DNA from 2 places in the Clostridium sp. 19966 genome. Region 1 is predicted to be linked to the other one. Evidence: riboswitches for the same ligand, from Rfam matches in the RefSeq annotation. Region 1 holds a riboswitch; the other holds the start of a gene.
The links. A riboswitch is a leader RNA that binds a small molecule or an ion and turns the genes downstream of it on or off. The one in region 1 is predicted to bind cyclic di-AMP.

Region 1 (16,579 bases):
ATGAAGAAGAGATAAGCATCAGGGTAAAAAAGGCTATGAATGTTGTTGGCTTAAACTATGAAGAATATAAAGATAAATCGCCTTTTGAGCTTAGTGGAGGGCAGAAAAGAAGGGTGGCTATTGCTGGAGTAGTAGCAATGGAGCCTAAAGTGCTTATACTAGATGAACCAACAGCAGGATTGGATCCTAAAGGAAGAGATGAAATATTAGGCCAAATAAAAAAACTTCATAAAGAATATAATTTAACTATTATATTAGTTTCTCACAGCATGGAAGATGTAGCTAAACTTGCTGAAAGAATACTAGTTATGGACAATGGAAAATGTATTTTGGATGGAACGCCATCACAGATATTTAAAAATATTGATTTAATAGAAAAGGTAGGGCTTGCAGCTCCTCAGGTTACTTATATTATAAGGGAATTGAGGAATAGGGGCTTTGAACTATCTGATGACATCTATACTGTGGATTCCGCCGTAGATGCGATATTAAAGATATTAAGATAGGGGGGATTACAATTGATTAAGGACATAACTATTGGTCAATATGTGCCAGGAGAATCCTTTGTACATAAGTTAGATCCAAGAGCAAAGATATTGATAGCAGTATTGTATCTTATAGATTTATTTGTTATTAAAAATTTTGTTGGATATGCTTTTGTATTTTTATTTGTATTTATCACAATATATATAGCTCGTCTAAAGTTTAGCTACATATATAAGGGATTAAAACCAATATTCATTTTACTGCTTATAACTGCTATTTTAAATCTGCTGATGACTAGAGAAGGAAATGAAATATATCATATGGGATTCATAAAAATATATGATGAAGGAGTAAGGCTCGCAGTTTTTATGTCTGTAAGGCTTATATTCTTGATTGTAGGTACCTCTATATTGACACTTACCACTTCACCTATAGAACTTACAGATGGAATAGAAAGGCTGCTAGGGCCATTTAAGAGAATAGGACTTCCGGCACATGAACTTGCTATGATGATGACTATAGCTCTTAGATTCATACCAACGCTTATAGATGAAACGGATAAAATAATGAAGGCTCAAATGGCAAGAGGCGCTGATTTTGACAGTGGAAACATAATTCAAAAGGCAAAAGGCTTGATACCGCTGCTTGTTCCGCTTTTTATAAGCTCCTTTAGGAGAGCAGATGAGCTTGCAATGGCTATGGAGGCTAGGTGCTATAGAGGCGGCGAAGGAAGAACTAGAATGAAGATCCTAAAATATACCTACAATGATTTAATAGCTGCATTGGCTTTTATACTATTGGTCATAATATCTTTTATAACGAGAAAGCTGCCATACTTTTAAGAAGAATCATGGGAGAGGATAAATTTTGAGAAACATTAAGCTTGTGCTAGAATATGATGGAAATGATTATGCAGGGTGGCAGAGGCAAAAAAATTCTTTAGCAGTTCAGCAGGTGTTAGAAAAAGCTATATTTAATATAACAAGAGAGCAGGTAAATACCATAGGATGCAGCAGAACAGATTCAGGAGTCCATGCTAAGGAATTTGTATGCAATTTTTATACTGAAAGCAATATAGAAGATAAAAAGTTTAGAAATGCAATTAATGCAAAGCTTCCTGAGGATATAAGAATTTTATCTTCTATTGAAATGGAGACGAATTTTCATTCAAGATATTGCTGTAAAGGGAAAACTTATAGTTATACTATATTCAATAGAGAAATAAATTCAGCTATATATAGAAACTATAGCTGCCATGTTAGAAAGTCTTTAAATATAGATAAAATGGTGTTGGCTTCACAATATTTTATAGGAAAACATGATTTCTCTGCTTTTAGAACCTTAGGAAGTTCCGCTAAAACAACTGAAAGAACTATTAAGTCTTTAGATGTATTAGAGGTAGATCCATATATAAAAATATATGGTACCGCAGATGGATTTTTGTACAATATGATGAGAATAATATGCGGTACACTAATTGATGTAGGCTTGGAAAGAAAAAAGCCAGAGGATATTATAAAAATATTAGAAAGCAGAGACAGAAAAAAAGCTGGTAAGGCATCTCCAGCACAAGGGCTGTGTTTGGAAAAAGTTTATTATTAATATGAATTTATCATGAATAAGGGTGTGCTAAAATAAAAAAACTTTATGTTAATAATATATTGACACGCCCGGCAGATTGTATTATAATTATCATGTTTGTTAATGGAACAATTAAGATCCACTAGCCCCGGGTCTTGAGATATAATGTATTAATGAGCACAGATATCTAGGGAGGGAAAAAGATGAAGTCATACGTTGCAAAACCAGAACAATTTGAAAGAAAATGGTATGTGGTTGATGCTGCAGGCAAACCACTTGGAAGAGTAGCAAGTCAAGTTGCTTCAATATTAAGAGGAAAAAATAAGCCAATATTTACACCAAATGTAGATACAGGAGATTTCGTAATAGTTATAAACGCTGAAAAAGTAGTTTTAACTGGAAAGAAATTAGATCAGAAGATGCTTAGACATCATTCATTATACCCAGGTGGATTAAAGGAAACTCCATATAGAGAAGTACTTGTAAAGAAACCTGAATTTGCATTTGAGGAAGCTGTAAGAAGAATGCTTCCAAAGGGACCTCTTGGAAAGCAAATGCTAAAGAAGCTTAAGGTATATAGAGGCGCTGAACACGATAATGCAGCTCAAAAGCCAGAAGTTCTTGAGCTAAAGTACTAATTGGAAGTGGAGGTAAATTATAATGGCTAAGGTTCAATATTTAGCTACTGGTAGAAGAAAAAAATCCGTAGCAAGAGTTAGAATAGTTCCAGGCGAAGGAAAAGTTATAATAAATTCAAGAGATATGGATACATATTTCGGATTAGATACATTAAAGATAATAGTTAATCAACCATTGGTTTTAACAGGAACTAAGGATAAGTATGATGTACTTGTAAATGTTCATGGTGGTGGCTTCACAGGTCAGGCTGGAGCTATAAGACATGGTATTACAAGAGCATTGGTTAAATCAGATGAGAATTTGAAGTCTGCACTTAAGAAAGAAGGTTTCTTAACTAGAGATCCAAGAATGAAGGAAAGAAAGAAATACGGTCTTAAGAAAGCAAGAAGAGCTCCACAATTTTCAAAGAGATAATATTGCTTATGGAAAGAGAGATTTTTATATCTCTCTTTTTTACTTTCAGGCTTTGCTTTAAATGAATGTTAAAGACCTAACACTTATTTAAAACAAAACTTTTTATAAAATATTTAATTATTTTACTCGCAATACTGTGCTAAATTATGAATTTTATAATTACTTTGAAACTAACGAAAAATCAAGTGAAAATCCTTGTTTTTTATAGTAAAAATACCTAAAATGTAATTATGTATTTTTTCGGTTATTATACTAAGATTATTGGATAAAACTAAACGTGGAGGTATTTTTTTGACGAGTAATATATTTGGAAAATCAATTATAGATTTAATAGGAGGAATTGGTCTATTTTTATATGCTGTAAAATTAATGGGAGCCAGTCTTGAAAGCATTATAGGAAATAGAATTAACGAAATTATTGCAAAGCATGCTTCAAATATATATAAAGCAGTTTTAGTAGGCTTTATAGTGGCTGCAACACTGCAAAGCAGCAGCATAACTACAGTAGTGGTAATTGGACTAGTAAATTCAGAAATAATTAATTTATATCAAGCTGCTGGTATCATAATGGGAGCTCATATAGGAACTACAATAACCACGCAGATAGTAGCCTTTAATATTGAAGATATTTCTTTGTTGTTTGTAGGAGTGGGAGCCTTTATAATGGTTTCAAATTTAAGAAAAAACAAAGATATTGGAAGTGCGCTTTTAGGCTTTGGTATGATGTTTATAAGCATGACCTTCATGGTAAAAGGATTTGCACCGCTAAAAGGCTACCAAGTGTTTGTAGAGATTATGGAGATATTATCAAATAATTTCTTGTTTACTTTAACTATAGGAATTGTTCTTACTATGGTACTTCAAAATTCAGCTATAGTTATAGCGATTTTAATGGCAGCATCCACTACAGGATTATTCACTCAAGATATTATTATCCCATTTGTAGTAGGCTGCAATATTGGTACAAGTGCTACCGCTTTAATATCCAGCACTGGAACAAATAAAAATGCTAAAATTACCGCTGTATTAAATGTAACCATAAATATAATAGGTATGATTGTATTTATTATTTTTAGAAAAGATTTTATTAATATAGCAACTGCCGCAACCTCAAATACTATGAGGCAGATAGCTAACATACATACTATATTCAATTTATTTAGCACAATATTAATGTTGCCATTTGTAAAATATATATTAAAAGCTATAAGCTGCCTGATAAAAGATGAAGAAAAAGTCAATATTGTAGAGGATGAATATATGGATGAGAGATTTCTAGATACTCCTTCCATAGCTGTAGACCAAATGATAAAAGAGACAATAATTATGGCTCATAAGGCAAAAAAGAATGTTGAAATATCCATGGAGGCTTTTGTAAATAACGACGATAAATTAATTAAAGATGTATATGAAAATGAAAATATAATTAATATTATGGAGAGAGAGATAACGCAATATCTGGTTAAGTTATCTAGTTCTAAGCTGTCTAAAGAGCAAATAAATATAGTTACCTCAACTTTTCATGTGGTTAATGATATAGAAAGAATAGGGGATCATGCAGAAAACATTGCAGAATTAGCCAGTGAAAAGATATGCAGAAAGCTATATTTCAGTGAGGAAGCTATAAGAGAGCTGTCTGACATATATAATTTTACGATAAGAGCTCTGGATGAAAGCATAATAAGCTATGAAACAAGCGATGAAGCTCGAGCTAGAAAAATGATGTTCATAGAAGAAAAGATAGATTCCTTAGAGAAGGATCTGAAAGCATCACATATCAGGAGACTTAATGAAGGAATCTGCACCGCATATTCAGGAACAATTTTTTTGGACATAATAAGCAATTTTGAAAGGATAGGCGATCACGCAACTAATATATCTGAAAATGTCATAGAAAATTATTAAGAATATCTTTCAATATAATGATTATTTAAAAGACGGCATATACTGCCGTTTTTTTATATACAACTTAAAATTGTTTTAAACATATTATAAATAAAAGTTTTATGGTAAAACTAAAGCCATTGAAGATAATAATTTAAACCATAAATACGTAAATTAATTTAATAGCTAAAGAGAAGAAGTGATACAAAGGGGTGCACTAAATGAAAAAACTTATATTTATAATGTCATTATTGATATTATCAACTGTGGTAAGCTATATTCCAAAAGCAGAGCAGTTAGATAAAAAAGAGAAAGTAATATTAATTGATCCTGGACACGGAGGTATGGATGGTGGAGCTTCAGGAAAAGATGGAACACTGGAGAAAGATATTAATTTAAGCATAGCTAAAAAGCTGGAGCAGGAGCTAAAAAAATTAAATTATAAGGTTATACTTACTAGAACTTCAGATATAGAATTGCATGATGAAGGAGGAACTATTAGGCATAAAAAGAGAGAGGATTTACAAAATAGAAATAAAATGATAGGTGATACTGGCTGCGATATGTTTATTAGTATTCATCTAAACTTTTTTCCTCAAACTCAGTACTATGGCGCTCAGGTATGGTATGCAGACAACAAGAAAAGTGAAAATTGCGGCAATTTGATGCAAGACGTACTTAAGGAAATGATTGACAAGAATAATAATAGAATGGCAAAAAATGCGGGAGATAAGTATATAATCCTAAAAAACCCTAAAGATATACCAGAAATAATCGTAGAATGTGGTTTTTTATCTAATGAGGCAGAAAGAGAGAAACTTAAAAGTGACCAATATCAACAAAAAATAGCTTCAACTATATGCCATGGTGCTGAGATATATTTTTCTAATGAATAGGGCTGTGTTTAAAAAAATATAAAAATCAACATTGATTTAAAACAGAGCGGTGAATAAATATAAGGTATTTGACGAGTATTGTTGTATTGCCTGGGAAATATAGAATGTATATATCATTAGCTTATATATACATTTATACACGTTCTAAAACTATTAAGGCTATGTGAAAAGCATAGCCTGTATTAAGATAACTTAATACAATAAACATAGAAAATTAAAAGAATAGAGCGTATAATTATATAAAATGATTATAGTAAGGGAGAGGTAGCCGTGAAGGAAATTAAAGCAGAAGAAATAGTAATGGCGGTAAAAAAGCTTTGTATGGACGCAAATTACAATATATCTAGAGATATAAAAGAAGCTCTAAAGAAAGCTCATGAAGAAGAAGACAGCCTGCTGGCTAAGAATATAATAGGAAAAATATTAAAAAATTCAGAGATAGCAGAAAATGAATCTGTACCAATGTGCCAAGATACTGGTATGGCATGTGTTTTTATAGAAATTGGACAAGATGTACATGTAACGGGAGGATATATAGAGGAGGCTATAAATGAAGGTGTAGCATTAGGTTACAAAGAGGGCTTTCTAAGAAAATCTGTAGTAGGTGATCCTATAAATAGGATAAATACTAAAGAAAATACACCAGCAGTAATAAATTATCAAATAGTAAAAGGGGATAAGTTAAAAATAACATTAGCTCCTAAAGGGTTTGGTTCTGAAAATATGAGTCAAATTAAGATGCTGAAGCCATCAGAAGGAATAGAAGGGGTAAAAAAATTTGTCATCGAGACTGTGAAGCAAGCTGGCTCTAATCCATGCCCTCCTATAGTTGTAGGCATTGGTATTGGAGGAACTTTTGATAAAGTAGCACTTCTAGCTAAGAAAGCACTTCTTAGACCTATTGATATCAACAATAGTGATACATATTATGCAGAACTTGAAAAAGAATTGCTGGATAAAATAAATGAGACAGGAATAGGACCTCAAGGATTTGGGGGAAGGACTACAGCCTTAGCTGTGAACATAGAAACATATCCTACTCATATAGCAGGATTACCTGTGGCTGTAAATATTAATTGTCATTCAACTAGGCATGTATCGGTAGAATTATAGAATATCAGGAGGTATAGCATGGAGATCAAATTAGAAACCCCTCTAACAGAGGAGAAAGCAATGAATTTGAAAGCAGGGGATACAGTACTAATCACAGGAACCATATATACGGCGCGTGATGCTGCTCATAAAAGGTTAGTACAGCTTTTAGAAAATGGAGAGAAGCTTCCAATTGATGTGGCAGATGCCATTATATATTATGTAGGTCCTACTCCAGCAAAGCCAGGAGAGGTTATCGGGTCAGCTGGACCTACCACCAGCGGAAGAATGGATGCATATGCCCCAAAGCTTTTAGATCTTGGCTTAAAAGGAATGGTAGGAAAAGGAAATAGAGATGCTAAAGTTATAGAATCTATGAAGAAAAATAAAGCTATTTATTTTGCAGCTATAGGCGGAGCAGGAGCATTAATCTCCAAAACAATAAAAAAAGCTGAAGTAGTGGCTTATGAGGATTTAGGAGCGGAAGCTATAATGAAATTAGAGGTGAATGATTTTCCAGCAATAGTTGCAATAGATAGTGAAGGCAATTCACTTTATTCAAAACAAAGCTAATAAACAAGATCCATATATGAAATGAGTGAATAATAATTTCTTTTATTTGTATTTAATATTTGTTATAATATAGTTAAAAAATATATTTAGCAACAGGTTTCCTGTATTTGGAGTATATAAGCAATACTGGATGCGGCGATAAAGGGGGAAGGGATTCACCAAGCATAATGAAGGATAAGAATACTATTTTTGGTAATATGAATAATAGAAATAGTTTGAATAAAAACTTAATGAGTATATATAAGTTACCCCTATTATATATAAAAGTTAATTATCCAAGTGATAATGCAGAAAATAATCTCACAGACAAAATTCTTAATGAAATGGATAAATTAATTTGTGACATATACAAAGAAAATATAGAATTGAAGCTATTTACTACAAATAACTCTGGACCCCACATTAATATGATAATAAAAGATGATCCTATTAAAATAAAAGAAAATTTAGTGTTTATTGAAGATAATTTCCTTTTAGCAAGATGCGTAAATATGTCCGTATATGAGAATAAAACTTTTAAAGAAGTAACACGTAAGGATATAGGCGCTAAAGGAAGAAAATGTATTATATGCGGTGAATATGAGGAAGTTTGCCAGAATGAAAAAAGACATACTAATGAAGAGTATATAAGATATATAAATAAGACATATATAGAGTATACAAGCACTATTTATGATATAATGGCTTAGCATGATTAATATTCTTTAATTAGAACAAAAATACATTTTGGAGGAAAATTATGAAGGTCTCCCCATTGAAAATAAAGATAACTATATTTATCATATGTGCAGCGATAGGTATTGGAATACTTGTTAATACTGCATTAAGCAATAGAAAACAAGAGGCGGATATTAATAAAAAGTACAAAGCTCAGATAAGCACTAAAGAAAATGATAAAAAGCAGGAAGAAATAAAACAGCAGCAGAGTGAGCAAAAGCAGGAAGAAGATCAAAAAAATATTGAAGATCAATGCAAAAAAGCTCTGCAGCTTCTTAATGAAACGAACTATTATGGAGCTGTAGATGAAGCAGATGTGATATTAAAGGTCTCACCTGAAAACTATGAGGCTTACGCAATAAAAGGAATTGCTTTATGCTACATAAGAAAACAAATAGACGGGTTAAAAGAAATAGAGTCAGCACTTAAAATAAAACCAGACTCAGCATTTGTTTTATACTATAAAGGACTAGCATACGAATTATATTGGCAGTATGATGATGCCATAAAATATTATGCTGAAGGAACTCAAATCCAGAATAAGGATAGCAATGTTAACTGGTGCTATTATGGACTAGCTAGTTGTTATAATAAGAAGAACGATACAGATAAAGCTAAGGAATATATAAATAAAGCAACAGATAATGATGCTGATATGGTGAAAGTGGTTTCAGCAGATAAAGCACTTTCAAAATTATATAATCAGCGCTAACATAATAAATTATAGTTTGAATTATAGGTATCCAAGTTCAACCTTGAAATTAGGCCAATGAATTGGTTTCAAGTAAATATGAACTTGGATTCTTACATTAAGAGGAGTCTTTTGAATCGGTGTAAAAATTAACACTGATTTAAAACAGAGGTTGTAAATAAAATAGTTATATTAAAGGTATTATAAGTATAAATATCAGTTAATTTAATTAGAATTAATTCGAATAATATATTGTCAGCGAGTTTTAGAAATTGGAGGATTAAAATGCTTAGCATCAAGGATTGGTTTAAAAACGAGAACACATCAGTATATTTAAACAGAATAGCAATGATTTTGCTATCAAGTTTTTTATTTTCTTTTTCATTAAATGCATTTGTAGTACCACATAAGCTTTTAAGCGGCGGGGTGTCAGGAATAGCTTTACTTGTACAATATGTCACATCTTTTAAAGTAGAATATACAGTTATATTATTGAATATACCTTTGTTTATTTTAAGTTTAAAAGAGCTAAATAAAGAATTTACCATACTTACAGGAATAGCTATAGTCAGCCAATCATTGTTTTTGGTCCTTACCAAGGATGTAGCTAAGTATTTTTATACTAAAGATGCATTATTATCTTGTATATGCGCAGGTGTAATAAATGGTTTTTGCCTTGGAACTTTGTTTAAAAATCATGGCTCTCTTGGCGGTACGGATATAATAACTATGATATTTAGAAAAAAATTTAATATGGGCATAGGAAGTATGTCATTTATAATGAACTTAATAATAATATCTTTTGGCGGAATCATATTTGGAACAGAAAAGGCTCTATATACTCTTATAATAATGTACATAACTGCAGCCTTCATTGATAAGGTAATAAAGGGATTTAATAATAAAAATTTAGCATTTATTGTAACAACTCAATCTGAAATTATAACAGAGCTTATCACCAATGAATTAAGAAGAAGCGCTACAGTGATAAAGGCTAAAGGAGCTTATACTCAGGCAGATAGAATGGTGGTATATTGCGTAGTAGAAACAAAACAGATTCCAAAGGTAAAATACATAGTAGACAGAGCTGACTCTGGAGCGTTTATGGTAGTGCTAGATGCATCTCAGGTTCAAGGAAAAGGCTTTGACTTACCAATATAAAAATTTATTCTATAGCGTAGAAAATATATAGATTATAGGTGATACAATGAACAAAGGGAAGTATTATAAAAAGGCTACGTCTTTGTATAATAAAGGGGAAATAGATAAGGCTATAAAGCTTTGTGAAAAAATCATAAGCATGGACCTAAAAAATTCAGCAGTGCTCAATCTAAAAGGTCTCCTTTTATATTTGAAAGGAGATATTGAAGATGCAGAAAGCCTTTGGAAGATAAATAAATATTACAATAATGATAAGGTATCACAAAAGTATTTGCAAGGCGTTGAAAAGGATAGGCTGAAGTTAGATATGTATAATCAATCATTGCAGCTTATAACTGAGTTAAGAATCAATGAAGCGGTATTGCTTTTAGAGACTTGCAGGGAAAGTGATTTTAATCTAATAAATGTATGCAATACATTAGCAGCTTGTTACATAAAGCAAGGTAAATACCAAGAAGCTGAAGAAAACATAAATAAAGTATTTAGTATAGATATAAAGAATAAAGAAGCGTTGAGCACAAAAAAAATATTAATAGAATACGGTATTTTAAAAAAGAATAACAAAAATTTTAAAATCCTATCAGCAGCATTTATTTCATGTGTTTTGATAATAGGCATATACGGATATTATAATATTTTGAATAAAAGTTCGCTAAATAGTAAAAATAATAAAGCGATTTCAAATACAGTTTCCGTACCTGAAAAACAAAAAGTTAGTGAGCCTGCAAAGAGCAGCACAAATAATAGTGCTAATACTTCTTTAAACACTGCTAATACCAATGTTCAAGATCAATTTCCAAGCGATAAGCTAAAGGATGCTGTTAATAAGAATTCTTTTGATGATATATATGACATTGTTAAGCAGTATAAGGATTATTCTGGCAATGAAGATAATAAAATTTTAATTAATCAGTCAATAAGCTTATTGCAGCAAAGCGGCAGTAAATATTTTTATGATACCGCAAGAGAAAAGCATAAGGCGAATCAATACGAAGCTGCTATTAGCTATTACAACAAATGCCTTGAATATAATCAAGATGAAAACATAAAACCAGACTTAATATTTATGATAGCTGACTGCTACAAGAACTTGAATAATATAGATAAGGCCACTGAATTTTATGATCAGTATTTAAAATTTAATTCTCAAAATGGATATCAGGAAACGGCACTTTATGAGATGGTACTTATATATAAGGATAGGGACAAGGAGAAAGCTAAAGCCTATGCTGAAAGTTTAATAAATAAATATCCTAAATCTATATATAATAATTCTATTGTGAAAGCTGTATTGAATCAATAATAATTTTAACAAAGAGAAGGTGGAGAAGTTGTTATTAGTAAAAAATGCAGAAATTTATTCCCCTGAATATTTAGGTAAAAAGGATGTAGTGATTGCCGGCGGTAAGATTGAGGAAATCGGCGGAAATATTGAAATATCAAAATCTTTTTCCAATGTGGAAGTTATAGATGGTGAGGGCAAATACTTGTTTCCAGGTTTTATTGACTCCCATGTCCATATATTAGGCGGTGGTGGAGAAGACGGCTTTCATTCAAGAACTCCAGAAATTAATCTTTCTGATATAACCAGTGCTGGTATTACTACAGTGGTAGGCTGCTTGGGAACGGATTCTGTAACGAGAGATATGAGAAGTCTTCTTGCAAAGGCTAGGGCTTTAGAAGAGGACGGAATAACTACATATATATTTACTGGTTCATACGATATACCTGTAAGATCTATGTTTAACGAGCCTGATGAAGATATAGTACTGATAGATAAGGTGGTAGGAATTGGGGAGGTAGCTTTATCAGATCACCGTTCCTCTCAGCCTACCTATGAAGAATTCATAAGGGTGGTAGCTAAAGCCAGAGTTGGTGGATTGCTATCTGGAAAGGCTGGCATAGTGGATATACATATGGGAGGGGGAAAAGCAGGGCTGAAATACTTGTTTAGAATGCTAAAAGAAACCGAGATATCTGTAAATCAGGTTTTACCAACTCATGTAAATAGATGTGAAGAACTTATGAGGGAAGCGGTAGAATATGCTAAGATAGGTGGCTTAGTAGATATAACAACCAGCAGTGATTCAGATAATTTAGAGCCTGGTGAAGAGCTGGCAAGTGAATCCTTAAAATATTTTCTAGACAATGGAGTACCTATAGAAAATATTCAATTCACATCGGATGGTCAGGGAAGTTTGCCAATATTTAGAGAAAACGGTGAATTAAAAGGCATAGGAATTGGAAGAGTAGACAGCCTATATAGAGAAGTTAGAGCGGCAATACTAAATAAGGATATACCTATAGAACAAGCTTTGAAATTAATTACATCTAACGTGGCAAAAAACTTTAAATTCGCCCAAAAGGGAAGAATAAAGCAAGGATTAGATGGAGATTTGGTTCTAGTGGATAAGCAAACTTTGAAGATAAAAGATGTTATATGTATGGGAAATATTATGATAAAAGACGAAGAAATCATCAAAAGGGGCACCTTTGAAACTAATACTAGGTAATAATTATTTTAAGTTGACACCCAAATATTAATAAAGCTATAATAAAGCTATACCTAATAGGGGTATAAAACATAGGGAGGTAATTTAAATGAGAGAAGTATTAGACAATAATTTTCAAGAAGAAATAGAAAACTATGCAGGAGTAGCGGTAATAGATTTTTGGGCTACCTGGTGCCCTCCATGTAAAATGCTTACACCCATCTTTGAAGAACTAAATAATGAATTAGGGGATAAGATAAAGTTTGCTAAGGTTAACGTGGATGAAAATCCTGAAATATCTAACAAATATAGAATTACAAACATTCCAGCTATTTTGATATTCAATAATGGTAAAGTAGCGGAGACTTTAGTTGGCTTTAGACCAAAGCAGGAGCTAAAAGCAGTATTAGAAAAGTATATATAAAGAGGTGTGTTTTTTGGAGGAACGATATGATATTGCCATAATAGGAAGTGGACCAGCTGGTTTATCTGCCGCCATAAATGCCAAAATAAGAAATAAAAAAATTATTTTGTTTGGCAGTAAAGAATTAAGCCATAAAATTGTTAAAGCACCTAAAATAAATAATTACTTAGGACTTCCTGGGCTTACAGGGAATGAACTTAAGGACAAATTTAAAGAGCATATAGATGCCATGGATATATGTATTAATACAGAAAGAGTTAATAATGTTTTTTCCATGGGAGATTATTTTGCAATCATGGTAAATGAAAAAATGTATGAAGCAAAAACTATCATAATAGCAACCGGAATGGAATATACAAAGCCCATTAAAGGCGAATTGGAGTATCTAGGCAAAGGCGTAGGATATTGTGCAACCTGTGATGCACCCCTTTATAAAAATAAAAAAGTAGCTATAGTTGGCTATAATGATGAAGCAGCAATAGATACAAATTATGTTAGTGAAATTGCAGATAAGGTTTATTACATACCTATGAACAAAACTAATGTTAAACTAAATGATTCAGTAATAGTTATAGAGGACAATCCTATAGAAATTATTGGAGAGGATGTTGTTAATAAATTAGTTTTAAGAAAGCAGGAAATAGAAATAGATGGAGTATTCGTTATGAAGGATAGTATAGCTCCAGGACAGCTTGTTCCAGGGCTAGAAATGGAAAATGAGCATATCAAAGTTGATAGAAACATGAGAACTAATCTCTCAGGATGCTTTGCAGCGGGAGACTGTACTGGCAAGCCATATCAATACTTAAAATCTGCTGGAGAAGGTTTAGTGGCAGCACTTAAGGCTGTAGAATATTTGGATGTAAAGCCGAATAAGTAATAATAAATTTTTAAAAAGCTTGTGATTTTTACTAAACATAAAAATCACAAGCTTTTTATTACCTGCTGGCAACGAAAAATACATGGTTGCCTATGGGTTTAACATTAGCCTTTTTAATTTCTTTCATCCATCTTGATGTAGCTGTTTTAGGATTGTAGAAAAATACAGCTTCACCAGTTGGATCCATACCTTTTAAAGCATCATAAACTGCATTCACACAGTCATCTGTGGGTGCAAAACCTATCTTTCCGTTAATAACGCAAGAAAAGGCACCCTTTTGTTTAATAACGCCTTCTACGGTTTTTGGAAATTCAGGATCTAAAAGCCTATTTAAAATTACAGAAGCTACAGCCACCTTACCAGTGTATGGCTCAGCTCTGCTTTCTGCAAATACAGTCTGCGCCATTAAATAAATATCATCATTTGAAATGGATATTCTGTTATTTTTATAATTAAATACTTGGATGGTATCATCCTTTGATGCTTTAGCTACTTCTGAATAAGCTTGAGCACTAGCAGTCATACTGCTTCCCAATAAAATAAATAGACAGAAAGCAGCTGTTGATATTAAAAATTTTCTCATTAAATTCCTCCCTTTGCCTGCGAAGTTAGCTGCCGGGTTCGGAAAAGGTATAACCTACACATTTAGTGATTCACCCCAATTTTGGTTCCTCCGCATTTTATACATTATTTGCTATAAAATTTAGGCTAAAGGTATTGTTGCACAAAAAATATATTTTTATACACAATTTAATGATTATTTTTCAAATCTGTATATTTTTTTACAAAAGCATCATAGCTATCACCGATTGATGTAAACATGTTTGAAGGAGTAAAATATATATCCTTTAATGCGGCAGCATCAAGAGGAGTAGTGGAACTTCCCGCTTGAACTTTTTCATTGTTTACAGAGTTTATAAAACTTTGTATGTAGGAATCATAGGTATTTAAAATCTTAATGAAATTTGAGTTGCCATCTCTGAAATTGCTAGGACTTACAGCACCTTTAGCTTCATTAATCAAATCGTCACAAGCATTTAAATCATTTGTGGCCAAAGATACCACGTCATCATAGCTCATGGAGTGATTTCTTGCTTTGCCAAGCTCTACGGAAAAATCGGTTTTTAATGAGGCAAACTTAGAAAGCATATCATCCATAGTGTCAACATATTTTTGATATTGAGACGCATCTAAAGCAGCTTGAGTGTTAACCTTAACCAAATTATCTGTATAGGACTGAAATATATTTATGAAGTTTTTAGCTTGAGCAAATACAGATATAGTAATGTTGCCAACCTGAAATTTTGAATATTGAGTTTCACAGTTGTCTTTGTAATTATTGAAATCAGTAACAGAATCTTTTATGTCTGAAGCGTTTGGATTATTGAATATAGCAAGAGCCTGCCTATACATTAGTATATTATTTTTAAGTCCCGTAGTTATATAATTATTTTGATTCTTATAGTCATTCCCAGGAGGGTTGTTGTCCAAATCATTGCTTGCCTTCTCTAGTGAGCTTAAGACTTTTGGAAGCTCTTTTTTTGCATCCTCAGGGTTTATAGTAGTATTATTAACAATATTATTTGCATCTGTATTAGCAGTACTAATATCATTTACTATTTGCTTTATCTGTCTTTCATATTTACTAACAGTATTGTTTACAAAAAGAGTGTATGAAAGCGTGAAAGTTCCCATAAGCAAAGCAGCTATGATAATAACCCAGAGTACTGTAACAGTTGTTTTACTTAACCCTTTTTTCTTTGTTTTAGTGTTTTTACTAACCAAATAAGTGCACCACCTTAATTTTATATGTTTAATGATGATGAATCTTCCTAGAAAAATTCATAAGGCTATGTAAATAGTTAAAATTCAGTATTTACATAGGGTTTCTACATGGATCGGTTAACAAGCCTAAAACCACTATATTAATATACGTTCATGGTTAAAAATTATATAGGGTAAATATAGGGCAGTCAACATAAATATATTTTATCACATAATAATAAGTATAGCCTTCATATTTTATTTAATGAATTATAATTTTATGTTTAATTTTATTATAATTCGTTAAATTTTAGGTACATTTAATCCGTATAATAGTGTATAATTGATAATAAGAATAATATAACTGAGGTGACAAAGTGGTTGACTTATTTAATCTAATTATATACACGGTTAAAGGTATAAAAATCACATCGGTTTTAGATATATTAGTGATTTCGTACATATTCTATAAAGGGTACACCTTAATAAAAGAGACTAGGGCTGAGCAGCTTCTCAAAGGTCTATTGCTAGTAGTTTTGCTTATCCCAATTAGTGATTTATTAAACCTGACCATGCTGAATTTAATACTTAATAAAACTATAACAATTGGAGTGCTGTCTTTAGTTATCATATTTCAGCCTGAGATAAGAAGAGCGCTGGAGCATTTGGGTAGAAGTGCTTTTATGGAGAGGCATATCCTGCTTGAGGATGATGAGGTTATGCAGAAAGTAATAACTGAAGTGGTTATAGCAGTAGATAATTTAGCAAAAACAAAAACAGGAGCACTCATAGCAATAGAGCAAAAAACAGGATTAAATGATGTTATAGCTTCTGGAACTCTAATAGATGCCAGGGTATCATCAGCCCTGCTTGAAAATATATTCG
Region 2 (16,579 bases), on a different contig from region 1:
ATTTATTATGATTTGATTCTATAGACTAAAATATAAATAAAGGGTAAAATAATAAATGATTTATGGAATTGCACATACATATAAAATATTGTGCAGCCTCAAATAAATTTTGGAGGAAATAGTATGGAAAGATTAGTTATTTTGGATGGAAATAGTTTATTAAATAGAGCTTTTTACGCATTGCCCCCTCTAACAAATTCAGAAGGCATTTACACTAATGCTGTATTTGGATTTACTAATATGCTTTTAAAGATACAAGATGAAATAAAACCGGATTATATAGTTTCTACATTTGATAGAAAAGCTCCTACCTTTAGGCATAAGGAGTATGATGAATATAAAGCCGGAAGAAAGAAAATGCCGGAGGAGCTTGCACAGCAATTTCCATTGGTTAAGGATATGCTTAAACTATTTGCCATAAATTCCTTTGAGATTGACGGATTTGAGGCAGATGATTTAATTGGAACCTTAGCTAAGTTTGCTGAAAATAAGAGTATAGAGGTTTACATAGTAACCGGAGATAGAGATGCGCTTCAGCTGGCTAGTGAAAATATAAAAGTTGTGATAACTAAAAAAGGAATAACAGAAAAAGAGATTTATGATAGAAAAAGAATGATAGAAGAGTTTGGAGTAACTCCAACTCAGTTTATAGATGTAAAAGGACTTATGGGAGATGCTTCAGACAACATTCCTGGAGTGCCGGGAGTGGGAGAAAAAACTGCTTTTAAATTAATCAAAGAATATGGAAGCATAGAAGAAGTTTATAAGAATATAGATAAAATATCAGGGAAAAAGTTAAAAGAAAATCTTGTGGAAAATATGGAAAGCGCCTTTTTTAGCAAGAAGCTTGCCACAATTGTAGTAGATGCACCGATAGAAATAGATATGGAAGACATAAAATCTAAAGAAGATTATGATGTAGAAGAAATTAAAAAGCTATTTTTTAGGCTACAATTTAAAAGTCTTATTGACAGACTGCCTAAGAAAGAAAATGACAATATAAAAAAAGAAGCTGAAGAAAAAATAGATTTTCAGGAAGTTAGCAGCATTGGCAACCTGGAGGTGGCTATTAATAAGTTAATAAGTAAAAGCATGGTATATATAACGTCTCATATAAATAATGAAACCAATTTTTCCACTCTTGAATTGAAAAATATAGTGCTTTCAACCCAAGAAAACGAAAATTTCGTATTTTACATAGATCAATTGCTAAGTGAAGACTCTGAAAATACCATAAGAAATTTAAAGAAATTATTTGAAAATGGCAGCATTAAAAAAATAGGCTACGACATGAAAAACACCTATACCGCTCTAAGAAAGCATAGCATAGAACTGGAAGGTATAGTTTTTGATGTTAAGATAGCGGCTTATATAATCGATTCTTCTAAAGGGGAATATGAACTTATAAATATAATAAGAGATTATTTGCGGACAGATGTTTTAGGAGAAGGTGTAGCTTTAGAAGTTAAAGAGAACTCTATGCTGGGACTTCTGTATGAAAAGCTTAATGAAAGCATTAAAGAATTTGGTATGGAAAAGCTTTATTATGAAGTAGAGCTTCCTTTGAGCAGGGTACTGGCTAGCATGGAGGAAATTGGCTTTAAAGTTAATGCAGAAAAGTTAGAGGAACTTAAAAGTAAATTCACTTCGGAAATAGGCAAAGTTCAAGAAGAGATATATGCTATTTCGGAGGAGAATTTTAATATTAATTCACCAAAACAGTTGGGAAAAATTTTGTTTGAAAAGCTTGATTTACCTGTAATCAAAAAAACAAAGACAGGGTACTCTACAAACGCAGAAGTTTTAGAGGAATTATCTGATAAACATCCTATAATAGAAAAAATAATATATTATAGACAGCTTACTAAGCTTTATTCTACATATATAGAAGGCTTAAAAGCTGTTATGGATGAAAAAAGCAGAATTCATTCAAACTTTAATCAGACTGTTACTACTACAGGGAGGCTTTCCAGCACGGAACCTAATCTTCAAAATATACCAGTAAAATATCAAATGGGGAAAGAGATAAGAAAGGTTTTCGAAGCAGATAGCGCTGAATGTGACATACTTTCAGCAGACTACTCTCAAATTGAATTAAGAGTTCTTGCACATGCTGCCAAGGATGAGAATTTAATATCTGCCTTTAAGCATCATAGTGATATCCATACTAAAACAGCCTCTGAAGTGTTTAAAGTGCCTATAGAAGAGGTTACGCAAACTATGAGAAGCAGGGCGAAAGCGGTTAACTTCGGAATAGTTTATGGAATAAGCGATTTTAGCTTGGCTAAAGATTTAAAAATACCTAAAAAAGAAGCTAAGCAGTATATGGATACATATTTTGAAAGATATCCCTTAGTTAAAAAATATCTTGAAGATACAATAAAAAGTGCTGAAAAAGACAGTTTTGTAAAAACAATAATGAATAGAAGAAGATATGTTCCAGAAGTGAATGCTTCAAATAAAATAACTAAAGCACTAGGAGATAGGCTGGCTATGAATGCGCCAATTCAAGGAAGTGCGGCAGATATAATTAAATTAGCTATGGTAAATGTTTATAATAAATTTAAAGAGAATAAACTTAAATCTACATTGATTTTACAAGTTCACGATGAACTTATAGTGAATTTATGGAAAGATGAAGAAGAAATAGTTAAGAAGATAGTAAAAGAAGAGATGGAGAATGTTATTGAATTTTCCGTACCTCTTGAAGTGGATATAAATGTGGGTCATACCTGGTATGACGCCAAATAAAAGAAGGGTGAGAGAGTGTTTAAAGTAGGATTAACTGGGGGTATTGGTTCAGGCAAAAGTACAGTATCAAAAATGCTCATGGAAAAAGGCATGACTATTATAGATGCTGATTTTATAGCTAGAGATGTGCTGGATAAATATCCCGATTTAAAAGAAGCTATAAAAAAAATTTTTGGTGATCATTTTTTTGATTACTATGGAAATCTTAAAAGAAAATATTTAGGTGATTATGTTTTTAAATATCCATCAGAAAGAAAAAAACTAGAAAATATTTTAATACCCGCTATAAAAAAAGAAATAAATGAATATTTTAAAGCCTATGAAGAGAAAGGTGTAGGAGTATGCATCCTAGATGCACCTACACTGATAGAAAATGGACTTCATGAAGAGATGGATATGAATATATTAGTGTGGGTAGATAAAAATAAGCAGATTGAAAGAATAAAACAAAGAGATAATATGGATAAAGAGAGTATAATTAATAGAATAAACTCTCAAATGAGCTTAGACAGCAAAAAGGAATTGGTTAACTTTATAGTCGATAATAGCAAAAGTATAGAAAGTACAAGGCTTCAAGTTGATGAAATATTAAGTATATTAAATGTTTATAAATAATATAGGCTTTTTAATAGTATGAAATTGAGGTAATGTATGAATAGAAATAGAAGATTGCTCGCACTTGCAGTATTGCTTATTACGCTTATGGTTGGTTTGGTTTCATTAGCAAAATATGCAGTGAAGCGAGCATACCCATTAGAACATGAAGAAATAATAAAAGAGTTCTCTAAAGAATATAATATAGATCCCTATTTGGTTGCTGCCCTTATAAGAGCTGAAAGCAATTATGATAAGAATGCTATATCGCATAAATCTGCCAATGGACTTATGCAGATAACAGGTGAAACTTCTCAGTGGATTGCTGATCAAATGAAGATTAGTAATTTTCAGCAATCTATGCTTTACGATCCGGAAGTAAATATAAAGATGGGATGCTGGTATTTAAATAACTTAAGAAAAGAATTTGGAAGCGATGAATTAATGCTGGCTGCTTACAACGCTGGAAGAGGTAATGTGGAGCAGTGGCTTAAAAATGAAAAGTATTCTAAGGATGGTAAAACCTTGACCAATATTCCGTTTAAAGAAACGGATCAATATATTAAAAAAATTAAAACTAATTACAATATATATAAATTTATTTATGGAAAGCAGCTTTCAAATTAGAAAATGTATACAATATTTGAGAAAATATCATATATAATCTTGAAAAAAAGTGCTTGCAAAATGTATAGAAGGGTATTATAATCTATACTTGTAACAAACGAAATACCCTATGCGGGGATGGCGGAATCGGCAGACGCGTACGTTTGAGGTGCGTATGGGAGACCATGCGGGTTCAAGTCCCGCTCTCCGCATCATAATTTCTGGAATATGCGTTAAGCTCTTATTTTGAACCTACATCACAATTGCGGGAGTTCGATATTTTGATGTGTATATGTACTGCTTATGAGACCTTTTAGGCATTGCTGAGATAGAAGCGTCAGTGAGGGCACCCACCTATCGACAGATAGGGGTCAAAATAGAGTACCGGTATTTTGGATTTTAAAACGATATTTAGAGAGAGATCGAGAGATCTCTCTTTTTCGTTTTGCTATATTTTAAATCAGTGTTGATTTTTATACTGATTTAAAGCATTTCTTTGAAACAAAATTTTCCTAGAAAAGGATTTTTAATATCAGTGTAGAATTATACTATTGAATTAAGTATATAGAAAAGAGGTGGTGTGATGTTAGATATGGAGTTGTATTTTGATGATATATCCATATCCAGTGTTAATAACCGAGATATAGATAACCTAGAAATTTGGATGAGAGAGCAAATTGATGAAAGCTTTAAAAATAGTTGGATGAACATTGATGAGATAAGAGAAAGATTTGTAGAATACTATATAAGCGAAAATGAAATTTTTCTTAAAATATTAAGAGAAAATAAAATATTGGGAATATTTAAAGGTAGGGCTGAATTTAATCCTAATGGAGAACTTGTTATTTGGTGCTACATAATAGATAGGCAATACAGGAATAAAGGCATTGGAAGTAAAGTGCTTGGGGAAATAATAAAATATCTGTATTCCAGTCTGGGAATAAAAAATTGCCTAGCTGGAGTTGTGGACGGAAGCAGAGAGGCTTTTAATTTTTGGAATAAGAATGAATTTATGTTTTCAAGAGTATCTAAAAATTTCTTTGAAGACGGTAATATAAAAAAGGATATGATTATTTTGAAAAGAAATGAAATTTTAGGGTAATTTTTTATTTGAAAATTACATATCTATTATTATACGTTAAAAATATTTATAAGTTCATAAAAAAGTAAAAAAATACATAATATGATTAGCTTTTTTATTGACTTTGCAAAGCATAAAAATTATAATTTTACTTGTGCCGAATCTATATTAGTACGGAGGAACCACAAATAGGGGTTAATCTGATAATTTATTATCAGTAGGGAATCTTCTCCACCGAACCCGACAGCTAACTCCGGAGGCAGTGAGGAGTGATTATAAATGTCAAAGATTAGAACTTTTCTTTTGGCTGCTTTGTTTTTTATTATTGTTATATGTATATGTTTACAATTACAAAGCTATAATGTAAAAGCAGATGCAGCAATCAGTAAAATTCAAGGAGTCTCTCTTAGGTCAGCTACCATAGGAATTAATAAAAGTATTGTTGTTTCGGATAAGAAGGAAGTTACAGAAGTCAATAATTCTGATAATAAAGACAATGTAACTTACTCAAGAGGCGAGACAAGCAATGCGCAGGGTAGTTCCGTGAAATTATTGCAGTATGCATATAGTTTTATAGGAACTCCTTATGTATATGGAGCATCAGGAAGCAAGGCATTTGATTGTTCAGGATTTACTTCTTATGTATATCGTTCACTAGGAATTGAATTACCTCACAGTGCTGCTGGACAAGCATCCTTTGGTAAGAATGTTTCGAAAGGAAGCTTAGCGCCAGGAGATTTAATATTCTTTGCACAAGGCGGAGGAATATCACATGTGGGCATTTATATTGGAGAAGGACAATTTATACATGCATCCTCAGGAAGTCATAAGGTTACAATAAGTGATCTTAGTGAAGATTATTATGTAAGATATTATGCAGGTGCCAGAAGGCTTCTAAATTAATTAGATATTTAAAATAGCTATTATTGAACTTATATCCGGCTTTTTATAGTCGGTTTTTTCTTTTTGACTCTGTTTTAAATAAGTGTTAATTTTACACTTATTTAAAACTTCATTCGGTGAGTAAGTCTCTGTTTTAATCAGCACCTTATTGTTCTAAAATATGTTAACTTAAAATAAATATTTATTATAGGTACTTATTTTGAGTGAGGGGTGATAAAATGAAATACACAAGATATGATTTTAGAAAGAAGAAAGACGATAGAATGGTTGTTCTTATAATGATAGTAAGTATGCTTCTAGCTGCTGTGGTAATAGCAACGATTCTGTCAAGTATATTCTTTAAAAATGGGACGGGAGATGCGGCTAAAGGAAATGATTCTAATAAAAATAATGCAGAATTAGGAAGGTATACTTTTGTTGTGCTTCAGGGGGGGCTTTTTCAGGTAAAAGATTATGCATCAGCTTTAAAAACTAAACTTTCGGATGACAATAATCCATTCATTGTGGAGGATAATGGCAAGTATAGAGTTTTGGTAGGAATATATAAGAAAGAAGATGCAGATAAAGTCTCGCAGAATTTGAGCAGCAAGCAGCTCACTCCATCTAAAATGACCTTTAATATTAACGTAAAGGATGATTCGGTAAAAATGATGGGGGAGATTATAGACGCGCATGTGAAAATAATTAATGCTATGAAACCAAAAGGTCAAATCTCATATGTTACTGATGATCTTAAAAATTGGTCAAATACTAAATTAGTGCTAAATGATAAGAGCTTAAAGGATTATGATATGGTACAGGAGGAAAAGAAATATATAGCCTCTATGCCAAAAGAAATTAATAAAGATAATTTAGAGGATTACTTAAAACACATATTCAGTATTTTAAGCAAAATAGGTGAAAAGGCATAAACAGCTATAAAAATAACTGCAATTAGAAATTTATATTTATAAAATGGTATTTTTGTATAGGCTATGTTTTAAAATGTAGATATTTATTAACATTTTGAAATATAGCCTTTATATTTTACTCTCAAAAAAGCTACTATTAGCAAATGAATTTAGACTGCAGAAATTCTTTCATTTTTTTACATAGAATATTCCAAAACCGTGTAAAAAAGTTGTTATTTCTTAGACCAATGCACTTGTTAAAGCTAATATTAAATGTTAAACTATATTAGATGTAAAACAAAAGTGAGGGATGAAATTGAAAAACACTTCAAAGTCTTCTGCTTTTTTTATCTTTGTTGTGCTCTTAGGCGCTATAGCAGGAGAGCTTATCGGTAACTTATTTGGTCACAATAGTACACTAAATTTTTTAAGCCACGTATATACAATAGGTACTACTTCGCCAATAGATATTAATCTTATAATCTTAGAAATTACTTTTGGAATAAAATTTACATTAAATATTATGTCTATAATTGGTATAATTGTGGCAATAATATTCTATAAAAGGTTTTAAGGTGGAATAATATGAAAATTGTATTGGCATCGGCATCAGAAAGAAGAATTGAACTTCTAAAGAGGCTTACTGAAAATTTTTCAGTAATTGTCAGTGGTTTTGACGAAGAAAGTGTGAGCTTTGAAGGTGATTTTGAAGATTATGTTATTTCATTATCCAAAGGGAAAGCTTTAAGTACTAGTAAAAAAATTAACGAAGGGGCGCTGATATTAGCCTGTGATACAGTAGTAGCATATCAAAATAAGCTTTTAGAAAAGCCTAAAAGTAAAGAAGAGGCTATAGATATGCTAAAAATACTCAGCGGGAATAGACATAAGGTTTATTCTGGCATTACAGTTCTAGATACTGAAAGTGGTAAGAGCATAAGTGATTATGCCGTAACAGAGGTTGTTTTTTCAAAGCTGGATGATAATGAAATATTAAAATATGTAGACACCGGTGAACCTATGGATAAAGCTGGAAGCTATGGCATACAGGGCATTGGAGGTACCTTTGTAGAAGAAATACATGGGTGTTTTTATAATGTTGTAGGCCTTCCGCTAAATAAGCTTAAAAAGATGTTAAGGGGTATGGGGGCAAATCTATAGAAGGAGCAGTTAATATGAATGTTCTTAAAATAATGGATTTACCTCAAAATGAAAGACCGCAGGAAAAATTGTTTAGATATGGAGTGGATACTTTATCTAATACTGAACTTATGGCGGTGGTATTAAGAAACGGTATTCAAGGCGATAATATAATTAATTTGTGTGCAAGAATACTTAAAGAATGCGGCGGTATAAATGGACTTTTGGACTTTAGTGCAGAAGACTTTATGAAAATAAAGGGCGTAAAGCATGCTAAGGCAGCTCAAATTCTTGCCATGGTTGAATTATCAAAGCGTCTTAAATCCTACAAATCTGGTGAGGAATTTAAAATAACTCAGCCAAGTGATGCCGCTTATATTGTTATGGAATCTATGAGAAGCCTTAAGCAAGAGATGCTGAAAGTGTTACATTTGAACACTAAAAATATTGTAACTCTTGTTAAAGACGTATCATTAGGTACCGTAAATTCATCAATAGTTCATCCTAGAGAAGTGTTTTCAGAAGCTGTAAAAAGGAGTTCTACTTCCATAATAATATGTCATAATCATCCATCTGGAGATCCTACTCCTAGCAATGAAGATATTAATATAACCCTTAGACTTAAGGAATGTGGTAAACTTTTGGGTATAGAGTTATTGGATCACGTAATAATTGGAAATGGAATATATGTAAGCTTAAAAGACAAAGGAATCATATAATTGAAAGGAGATTTATTCATGGGATTATTTTCGATTTCTAAAGATATGGGAATAGATTTAGGAACAGCAAATACACTAATATATGTTAAAGGGAGAGGTATAGTTTTAAGGGAGCCTTCTGTTGTAGCTATAAACACCATAAACAAAAAAGTGCTGGCAGTAGGTGAAGAAGCTAAAAAGATGATAGGAAGAACACCAGGAAATATAGTAGCTATAAGACCTCTAAAGGACGGAGTTATTGCAGATTTTGATGTTACACAGACCATGCTTAAGAAATTTATAGCAAAGGCTATGGGAAAGAGCAATTTTACCAGTCCAAGAATAATTGTATGCTATCCTTCTGGAGTAACAGAAGTCGAGAAGAGGGCAATAAACGAGGCAGCAAAAACTGCAGGAGCAAGGGATGTACTTCTTATGGAAGAACCAATGGCAGCTTCTATAGGAGCAGGACTCCCAGTAGATGAACCAACCGGAAGCATGATTGTAGATATTGGCGGAGGAACTACTGAAGTAGCAGTAATATCTCTTGATGGTATTGTTACAAGCAAGTCTCTTAGAATAGCAGGAGACGAATTGGATCAGTCAATAATAAGCTACATAAAGAAAGAATATAATCTTATGATAGGTGAGAGAACAGCAGAGCTTATAAAAGTTCAGCTAGGTTCAGCTTTCAAATTGGAAGAGGATGAAACTATGGAAATCAAAGGAAGAGATTTGATTTCAGGACTTCCAAAAACCATAACCATAACCCAAGATCAAATAAGAGAAGCCTTAAGTGAACCTGTAGCAGCTATAATAGATGCGATAAAAACAACCCTAGAGAAGACACCACCAGAATTAGCTTCTGATATCATGGAAAAAGGAATTATGCTAGCAGGTGGTGGAGCCTTACTTAAAGGACTTGACAGCTTAATAAATCATGAAACTCATATGCCTGTGCATGTAGCAGAAACACCTCTTGACTGTGTAGCTTTAGGTGCTGGAAAGGCATTGGAGTATTTTGATAAATTAAGTGCTAACAGAAGAGGCTAAATATGAAGTTTTTTAGAAATAAACTGGCAGTAATAATAGTTTTGCTGTCAGTTACATTTTTAATATTAATTGGAGTGACAGTTAAAAGGGATAAAAATACCTCCATTGAGAATGGTATAGGTTCAACTCTTAATAAGGTGCAGGGTGTATTATATGGTGCGAACAGTAAAGTGAATGATTTTTTTAGCTTTGTTTTTAATTTTTCAAAAATAAAGGAACAAAACAGTCAGTTAGAAGCTAAAAATGCTAATCTTCAAAGTAAGGCTGATGATTATGATGAATTAAAAGCAGAAAATGAGAGACTTCAGCAAGCTCTTAATTTTACAAAAACAAATCAGCAGTATGATTATGTAGGATGCGAAATAATAGCTAGAGGAGATGACCTTCTAAGCAGCTTTACCATAAATAAAGGCACAAAGGATGGAGTTATTGATGGACGAGTTGTAATAACTCAAGATGGTATAGTGGGTCAAGTTACTGAAGCCAATTCCAGCTATTCTATAGTTGAAACTCTTGGCAGTGCTAACATTGCTATAGCTGCCTACGTTCAAGGGAGCAATGATACAGGAATAGTTAAGGGATATAGGGACAGTGACAACAATCTTATGTGCGAAATTTCTAATCTTCCCTTAGATTCTACTGTTAAAAAAGGTGATATTATCAAAAGCGATAACAACCATTTTATTTATCCTAAGGGTGTAAAAATTGGAGAAGTGGTTGATGTTCAAGAAGATGCATCAAAAATTATGAAAACTGCTACTGTGAAACCTTTTGTAAATTTTAATAAGCTTCAGGAAGTACTGATAGTAATTCCTAAAGATAAAAATAGCAGTGAATATAAGGGTGATGAAATAAAATGAGAAGGATTATAATTTTTTTAATAGGACTTTTACTTTTCATATTGGATAATACCTTGATGCCTTTTTTCTCTATTAAAGGGTATTATCCAAGTCTTCTTTTCATATTTATGATCTTTTATTCTATAAACAGTGAAAAATTTGATGCAGTTATCTTTGGTGTATTTATTGGTTTGTTTCAAGATTTGTATATGTCTAGGATAATAGGTATAAATCCATTAGCTAACATCTGCGTGTGTCTCATTGCAGCTATAATAGGTGAAAACATTATAAAGGTAAAAAAAATTGTACCAGTGTTTTCACTTTTTCTTTTGTCCATACTTAAATCTTCTATTGTGGTAGGGCTTTTATATGTGGTAGGGATAAAAACTTATTACAATGTTATATTGTACAGAGCAATCTACACAACAATAATATCCGTATTTTTATATAGAATTATATATAATTTTATGCAGAAATCATTTATGAAAAAAGAATGGAGGTTTTAAGTAGTATATATGAAAAAAAGAACTATATTTAATAGGTATACTTCATTAATAGTTATTATGACTTTGATTTTTTCACTGCTTGGAGTAAGGCTTTCCTATCTTCAGATAGTTAATGCAGAAAGCTATAAGGATAAGGTTAATAATCAATCTATAAAATCAATACCGGAAGCTGCTCCAAGAGGCAAAATATATGATAGAAATGGTGTAGAACTTGCATCAAATAAACAGAGCTATGACTTAGAGTATATGAAGACAGATGAAAGCGAAGCTCAGTTTTTTACTACCTTTAAGCAGGTATTTTCGTACATTGACAGCAGTACAAAAACCAATGATGATGGAACTACTTCTAAGGAAACAATCTATGACGATTTTCCTCTAAAGGTAAATCCCTTTAGATTTGAATTTACTGCCACTACGGATGATGGAAAAGCATCTCAGGAGCTTCAGTTCAAGAAAGACATAGGGCTAGGAGATGCCTTGAGAAATAAGTATTATCCAAAAGCTAATACAAACAATGATTTAAATGACAGCCAGCTAAAAAATATAAATTCTCAGCTTATGAAAATAACACCTGAGCAGGTGTTTGATTATTTGGTTTTTAAATATGATTTATACAAAATGCTTGGACTTAGTGATACAGAAAATAAAAATATAGTGAATAATGAAGAAAACATATTTGGACCTAAAAATTCAAAGGCTAAAAATAAGCTTAATGATGCGGATATAACTAAAATGTTAACTCAAAAATATTCTTTAGATGAAATCAGAAGATATATGGTAATAAAAAATAAGGTATATTTGCAGAGCTTTTCTGGGTACAAGCCTGTAGTTGTTGCTTCAAATATAGAAAAAAATACCGCCTTTCTTTTTGAGCAGGAACAGAGCAAGCTTCCAGGAATAAGCGTAAGTATGCAGCCGATAAGATACTACCCTCAGGGATCACTAGGTTCTAATTTCATAGGTTATATTTCTAAAATAGGTTCTTCTAACCAAGAGAAATATGAAGAAAAAGGTTACGATTCAAGTACGGATTATATAGGCATGTCAGGACTTGAAAGTGCCTATGAGGATAAGTTAAAGGGAACTAAGGGTGGTTCCATAGTAAAAGTAAATAAAGAAGGAAGAGCTACCGAGGAGTTGTTTAGTCAGGATGCTTCCCCAGGGCAGAATCTTACTTTAACTATAGATGCAAATCTTCAGAAGGTGGCGGAGGACTCCCTTAGGGATACAATGGTAGAATTGCAGAAAAACTTAAATTATGATGGTCATACAAGTTCTGCCAATGCTACAAGAGGAGCAGTGGTAGCCTCTGATCCTAACACTGGAGCGATACTGGCTATGGCATCTTACCCAAGCTATGATCCTAATATATTTTCAGTGCCTGGAAAGCTTACGACCAGCATGTATAATGAACTTTTTAATCCTGACTATGAGACTTTTGCAAAAAATTATATTGCAAAGAACGGGTTAAAGGTTACAGTGGATGACCTTTTCCCTAAAAATGCCGATGGGACAAGAAGTGATAAGTATGATATATATCCAAAATCATTATTTAATTATGCCACTTCCTATCCAGTGCCTCCAGGATCTACCTTTAAGCCTGTTACTTCTGCAGCAGCACTCACAGAAGGAGTAGTTACCCCAACAGAAAATTACAACAGTACAGGTATATTTAGTAAAAATGGGTTTACTGGCTATAGCGAAACCTATAATGAAAATGGATATGGAGCAGGTGTGGAAAATATAATTCATGCTATGATGATATCTGATAACCCATTCTTTTTTGAAATGGGAGATAGGCTCTACAATAGAGGAGGCTTGAATTTATTAGCAAAGTATGCTTGGAAATTTGGTTTGGGTTCTGATCCAACTTCTAATGCTAAAAAAGGAACAGGACTAGAAATCAGCGAAGCTTTTGGTCAAACTTATAATGATACTTATAATAGGCAGCTTCAATCCTATTACTATAGATTTGATTTATCGGATATATTTAAAAAAGGTCTTTACCAATCTGGAGGAGGTTTTACTGTTAAATTTACTCCACTTGATATAAGTTCAAATGATAATGACAGTGATGCTTTAGCAGATGCTAAAAAGGTTATAAAGGATAAGATAGCTTATTATATAAATAATAAATCCAATAAGGTAGAGATATATAAAGGACTTAAGAGTGATCTGTTACCAATGTTTAATAATCTTATTGCAGCACTGCCAGATAATCAGAAGTCTAAATATAACAGCAGCGATGCGAAAAATATGACTGAGGCTGCTGCAAGCTATATAGCTAATGATGTGATGACTCAGATATTAAGCCCGGGAAATGTATATAATGCTTCCATAGGACAAGGTACTAATCAGTTTACTGTGGTGCAGATGGCAAATTATGTAGCTACTCTTGCCAATGGCGGTACTAGATATAAGGCTCATTTAGTAGATAAGATTACAGATGCTAATGGCAATGTAGTAGAGCAGACTAAGCCGGAAGTAGAGGATAAATTGAATCTTAGTGCTGAAACCATGAGCACGATAAAGGAAGCCATGAAGAAGGTTACTGATGAGGGAGGTACTGCAGCTACTGTATTTGATAATTTTCCTATTCAGACAGCGGGTAAAACTGGATCTGCAACCTATCAAGGCAATGGTGTTCAGGAATCTGTAGGAAGAAGTTCCTACGGTGTATATATTGGATTCGCTCCTGCAGATAATCCTAAGATTGCCATAAGCGTAGTTATATTTGATGGTGGTCACGGAGGCTATGTTGCTCCAGTAGCTAAAGCTATGTATGAGGAATATTTAAAGGATGACATATTGAAAATTAAGCCGGATTATCAATTTAAATATAGTTCAGATATAAAGAATAAATAAAGATTTATTAAGGACACTATATAGATATGAGGAAGCTCATTATATATGGTGTCTTTTTTTAATGTATAGAAAACTATATAACTATATATCTAGCTATATAGTTGAATCAATGGAACTATTCTCTGAAGGATGACATTGCTGGGAGCCACTTTTTGTTCTTTCACTCTATTCTGTATGAATGTACATTTTTATATTTGGTAAAATAATTTATTAAAAAATCAAGAATAATGGTAATAAAATACATAGTTTATAAAAAATATAAACCATATGTATAATATTTACGTATATGGTAATATATAAATATAGAAGTGTTTGGGAGGATTAAAAGGGGCTATGAGAAAGAAAAATATATTTAACAGATATACAGCACTTATAATTATTATGGCATTACTTTTTTCATCATTAGGTGTAAGATTATCATATCTTCAAATAGTAGATGCTGATGAATATAGAAGCAGAGTAAGCAACCAATCTGTAAAACTTATTCCAGAAGCTGCACCCAGAGGTAAAATTTACGACAGAAACGGTATTGAATTAGCATCTAATAAGCAAAGCTATGACTTACAGTATATGAAAACTGATGAAAGTGAGAAAAAATTTTTTGATACCTTTAAACAGGTATTTTCCTATTTAGACAACAGTGAAAAAACAAATGATGATGGAACTACTTCTAAAGAAGAAATATTGGATGATTTTCCTGTGAAGACCAATCCTTTTAGATTTGAATTCACATCTACCACGGAAGATGGCAGGAAGTCTCAGGAGCTTCAGTTTAAAAAAGATATAGGTCTTGGAGATGCACTTAGAAATAAATATTTTCCTGAAAAGGGCAATAATGATTTAAATGATGATGAGGTTAACATAATTAATGCCGAGCTTATGAAAATAAATCCTGAACAGGTTTTTGACTATTTAGTATTTAAATATGACCTTTACAAGCTGCTGAAGCTTAGTGATGATGAATATAAAAATATAATTAAAAATGAAGAAAATATATTTGGACCAACTAATAAAAAAGCGTCTGAAAAGCTTACTGATGCTGATATAACAAAAATGCTGCTAAAAAAATACTCAGAGGATGAAATAAGAAGATATATGATTGTAAAGCATAAAATATATATACAAAGCTTTTCTGGCTATAAGCCTGTAGTTATATCTTCAAATATAGATAAGAGCACAGCCTTTCTTTTTCAGGAGCAGCAAAGCAGACTTCCCGGCATAACTGTAAGTATGCAGCCTATAAGATATTATCCTCAGGGCTCCTTAGGTGCAAATTTTATTGGATACATATCTAAAATAAATTCTTCCAGTCAAGAGAAGTATGAAGAAAAGGGCTATGATGCAAGTGCTGACTATATAGGAATGGCTGGACTTGAAAGCGCCTATGAAGCACGACTAAAGGGAAACAAAGGGGAGTCCATGGTAAAGGTTAACAACCAAGGACGAGCTACTGATGAGCTTTTTAAGCAAACTGCATCACCGGGTCAGAACTTAACTACTACTATAGATGCAAGCCTTCAAAAGGTAGCGGAGCAGTCTTTAGAGGATACTATGAAATTTTTGCAGACGGATCCTTACTATGATGGATTTACTAGCTCAGCAAATGCTACGAGAGGTGCGGTGGTAGCCACTGATCCAAACACTGGAGCTATACTTGCCATGGCATCCTATCCAAGTTACGATCCAAATATATTCTCTGTGCCGGGAAAGCTTACTACAAGCCTTTATAATCAGCTATTTAATCCAGATTATGAAGCCTTCGCAAAGGACTATATTAATAAGCACAATCTTAAAGTAACAGTAGATGATTTATTTCCTAAAAATAGTGATGGTACTAGGAAAGATTATTATGATATATATCCCAAGCCATTTTTTAATTATGCTACCTCTTATCCAGTGCCACCGGGATCCACTTTTAAACCAGTCACTGCAGCTGCAGTTCTCACAGAAGGATTAGTAACGCCAACTGAAACCTATAACAGCACAGGTATATTCAGTAAAAATAATTTTACAGGCTATAGTGAAGGTTATACCGAATATCACCAGGGGCAGGGAATAGAAAACATAGTTCAGGCCATGACAGTTTCTGATAATGTATTCTTTTTTGAGATGGGAGATAGGTTATATAAAAAGGGAGGATTAAATTTGCTTGCGAAATATGCCTGGAGATTTGGATTGGGAGCGAATCCAGCTTCCAAGGCAAAGAAGGGAACTGGAATTGAAATCTCAGAGGCCTTCGGTGATACTTACAATGACAGCTATAACAGATCACTACAGGCTTATTATTATAAGTTCAAATTAGCAGAGATGTTCAATAAAGGACTTTACCAATCTGGCGGTGGATTAACTGTAAAGTTCACTCCATTAGATATATCAGCAAAGGATAGCGACAGTGACGCTTTAGGGGATGCTAAGAAAGTTATAAAAAATAAGATTTCTTATTATATAACCAATAAAACTAACAAAGCTGAAATATATAACGGACTTAAAGCAGATCTTTTGCCCATGTACAAAAATTTGATAGCTGCCCTTCCAGATGGAGAAAAGGCAAAATATAAGAGCGACGATGCAAAATACATGACAGAGGCTACGGCGGGTTTCATATCTAACGAAATTATGACACAGGTTCTAAGCCCAGGGAACGTATATCAAG

Region 2: it holds a riboswitch for cyclic di-AMP, as region 1 does, so the genes downstream of both, IAI10_RS01055 (C40 family peptidase) here and IAI10_RS04280 (cell wall hydrolase) in region 1, are expected to answer to the same signal.

Annotation. Positions count from the first base shown of each region.
Region 1 covers NZ_JACTOJ010000003.1:133,226-149,804, forward strand. Annotated here, with positions in the region: gene IAI10_RS04200 (energy-coupling factor transporter ATPase) at 1-506, shown strand, start outside; gene IAI10_RS04205 (energy-coupling factor transporter transmembrane component T) at 519-1,328, shown strand; gene truA (tRNA pseudouridine(38-40) synthase TruA) at 1,354-2,088, shown strand; gene rplM (50S ribosomal protein L13) at 2,271-2,705, shown strand; gene rpsI (30S ribosomal protein S9) at 2,728-3,120, shown strand; gene IAI10_RS04225 (Na/Pi cotransporter family protein) at 3,412-5,025, shown strand; gene cwlD (N-acetylmuramoyl-L-alanine amidase CwlD) at 5,226-5,900, shown strand; gene IAI10_RS04235 (fumarate hydratase) at 6,171-7,013, shown strand; gene IAI10_RS04240 (Fe-S-containing hydro-lyase) at 7,032-7,565, shown strand; gene IAI10_RS04245 (citrate lyase holo-[acyl-carrier protein] synthase) at 7,673-8,254, shown strand; gene IAI10_RS04250 (hypothetical protein) at 8,305-8,994, shown strand; gene IAI10_RS04255 (YitT family protein) at 9,259-10,134, shown strand; gene IAI10_RS04260 (tetratricopeptide repeat protein) at 10,181-11,437, shown strand; gene iadA (beta-aspartyl-peptidase) at 11,466-12,647, shown strand; gene trxA (thioredoxin) at 12,736-13,050, shown strand; gene IAI10_RS04275 (NAD(P)/FAD-dependent oxidoreductase) at 13,064-13,930, shown strand; gene IAI10_RS04280 (cell wall hydrolase) at 13,989-14,513, opposite strand; cyclic di-AMP (ydaO/yuaA leader) riboswitch at 14,516-14,650, opposite strand; gene IAI10_RS04285 (hypothetical protein) at 14,681-15,715, opposite strand; gene cdaA (diadenylate cyclase CdaA) at 16,072-16,579, shown strand, end outside.
Region 2 covers NZ_JACTOJ010000001.1:235,720-252,298, forward strand. Annotated here, with positions in the region: gene polA (DNA polymerase I) at 124-2,751, shown strand; gene coaE (dephospho-CoA kinase) at 2,767-3,366, shown strand; gene IAI10_RS01035 (lytic transglycosylase domain-containing protein) at 3,403-3,972, shown strand; tRNA gene IAI10_RS01040 (tRNA-Leu) at 4,084-4,163, shown strand; RNA gene ssrS (6S RNA) at 4,167-4,354, shown strand; gene IAI10_RS01050 (GNAT family N-acetyltransferase) at 4,535-5,053, shown strand; cyclic di-AMP (ydaO/yuaA leader) riboswitch at 5,178-5,309, shown strand; gene IAI10_RS01055 (C40 family peptidase) at 5,312-5,935, shown strand; gene IAI10_RS01060 (SPOR domain-containing protein) at 6,154-6,846, shown strand; gene IAI10_RS01065 (DUF4321 domain-containing protein) at 7,142-7,399, shown strand; gene IAI10_RS01070 (Maf-like protein) at 7,411-7,986, shown strand; gene radC (DNA repair protein RadC) at 8,001-8,684, shown strand; gene IAI10_RS01080 (rod shape-determining protein) at 8,703-9,716, shown strand; gene mreC (rod shape-determining protein MreC) at 9,719-10,576, shown strand; gene mreD (rod shape-determining protein MreD) at 10,573-11,061, shown strand; gene IAI10_RS01095 (penicillin-binding transpeptidase domain-containing protein) at 11,071-13,926, shown strand; gene IAI10_RS01100 (penicillin-binding transpeptidase domain-containing protein) at 14,260-16,579, shown strand, end outside.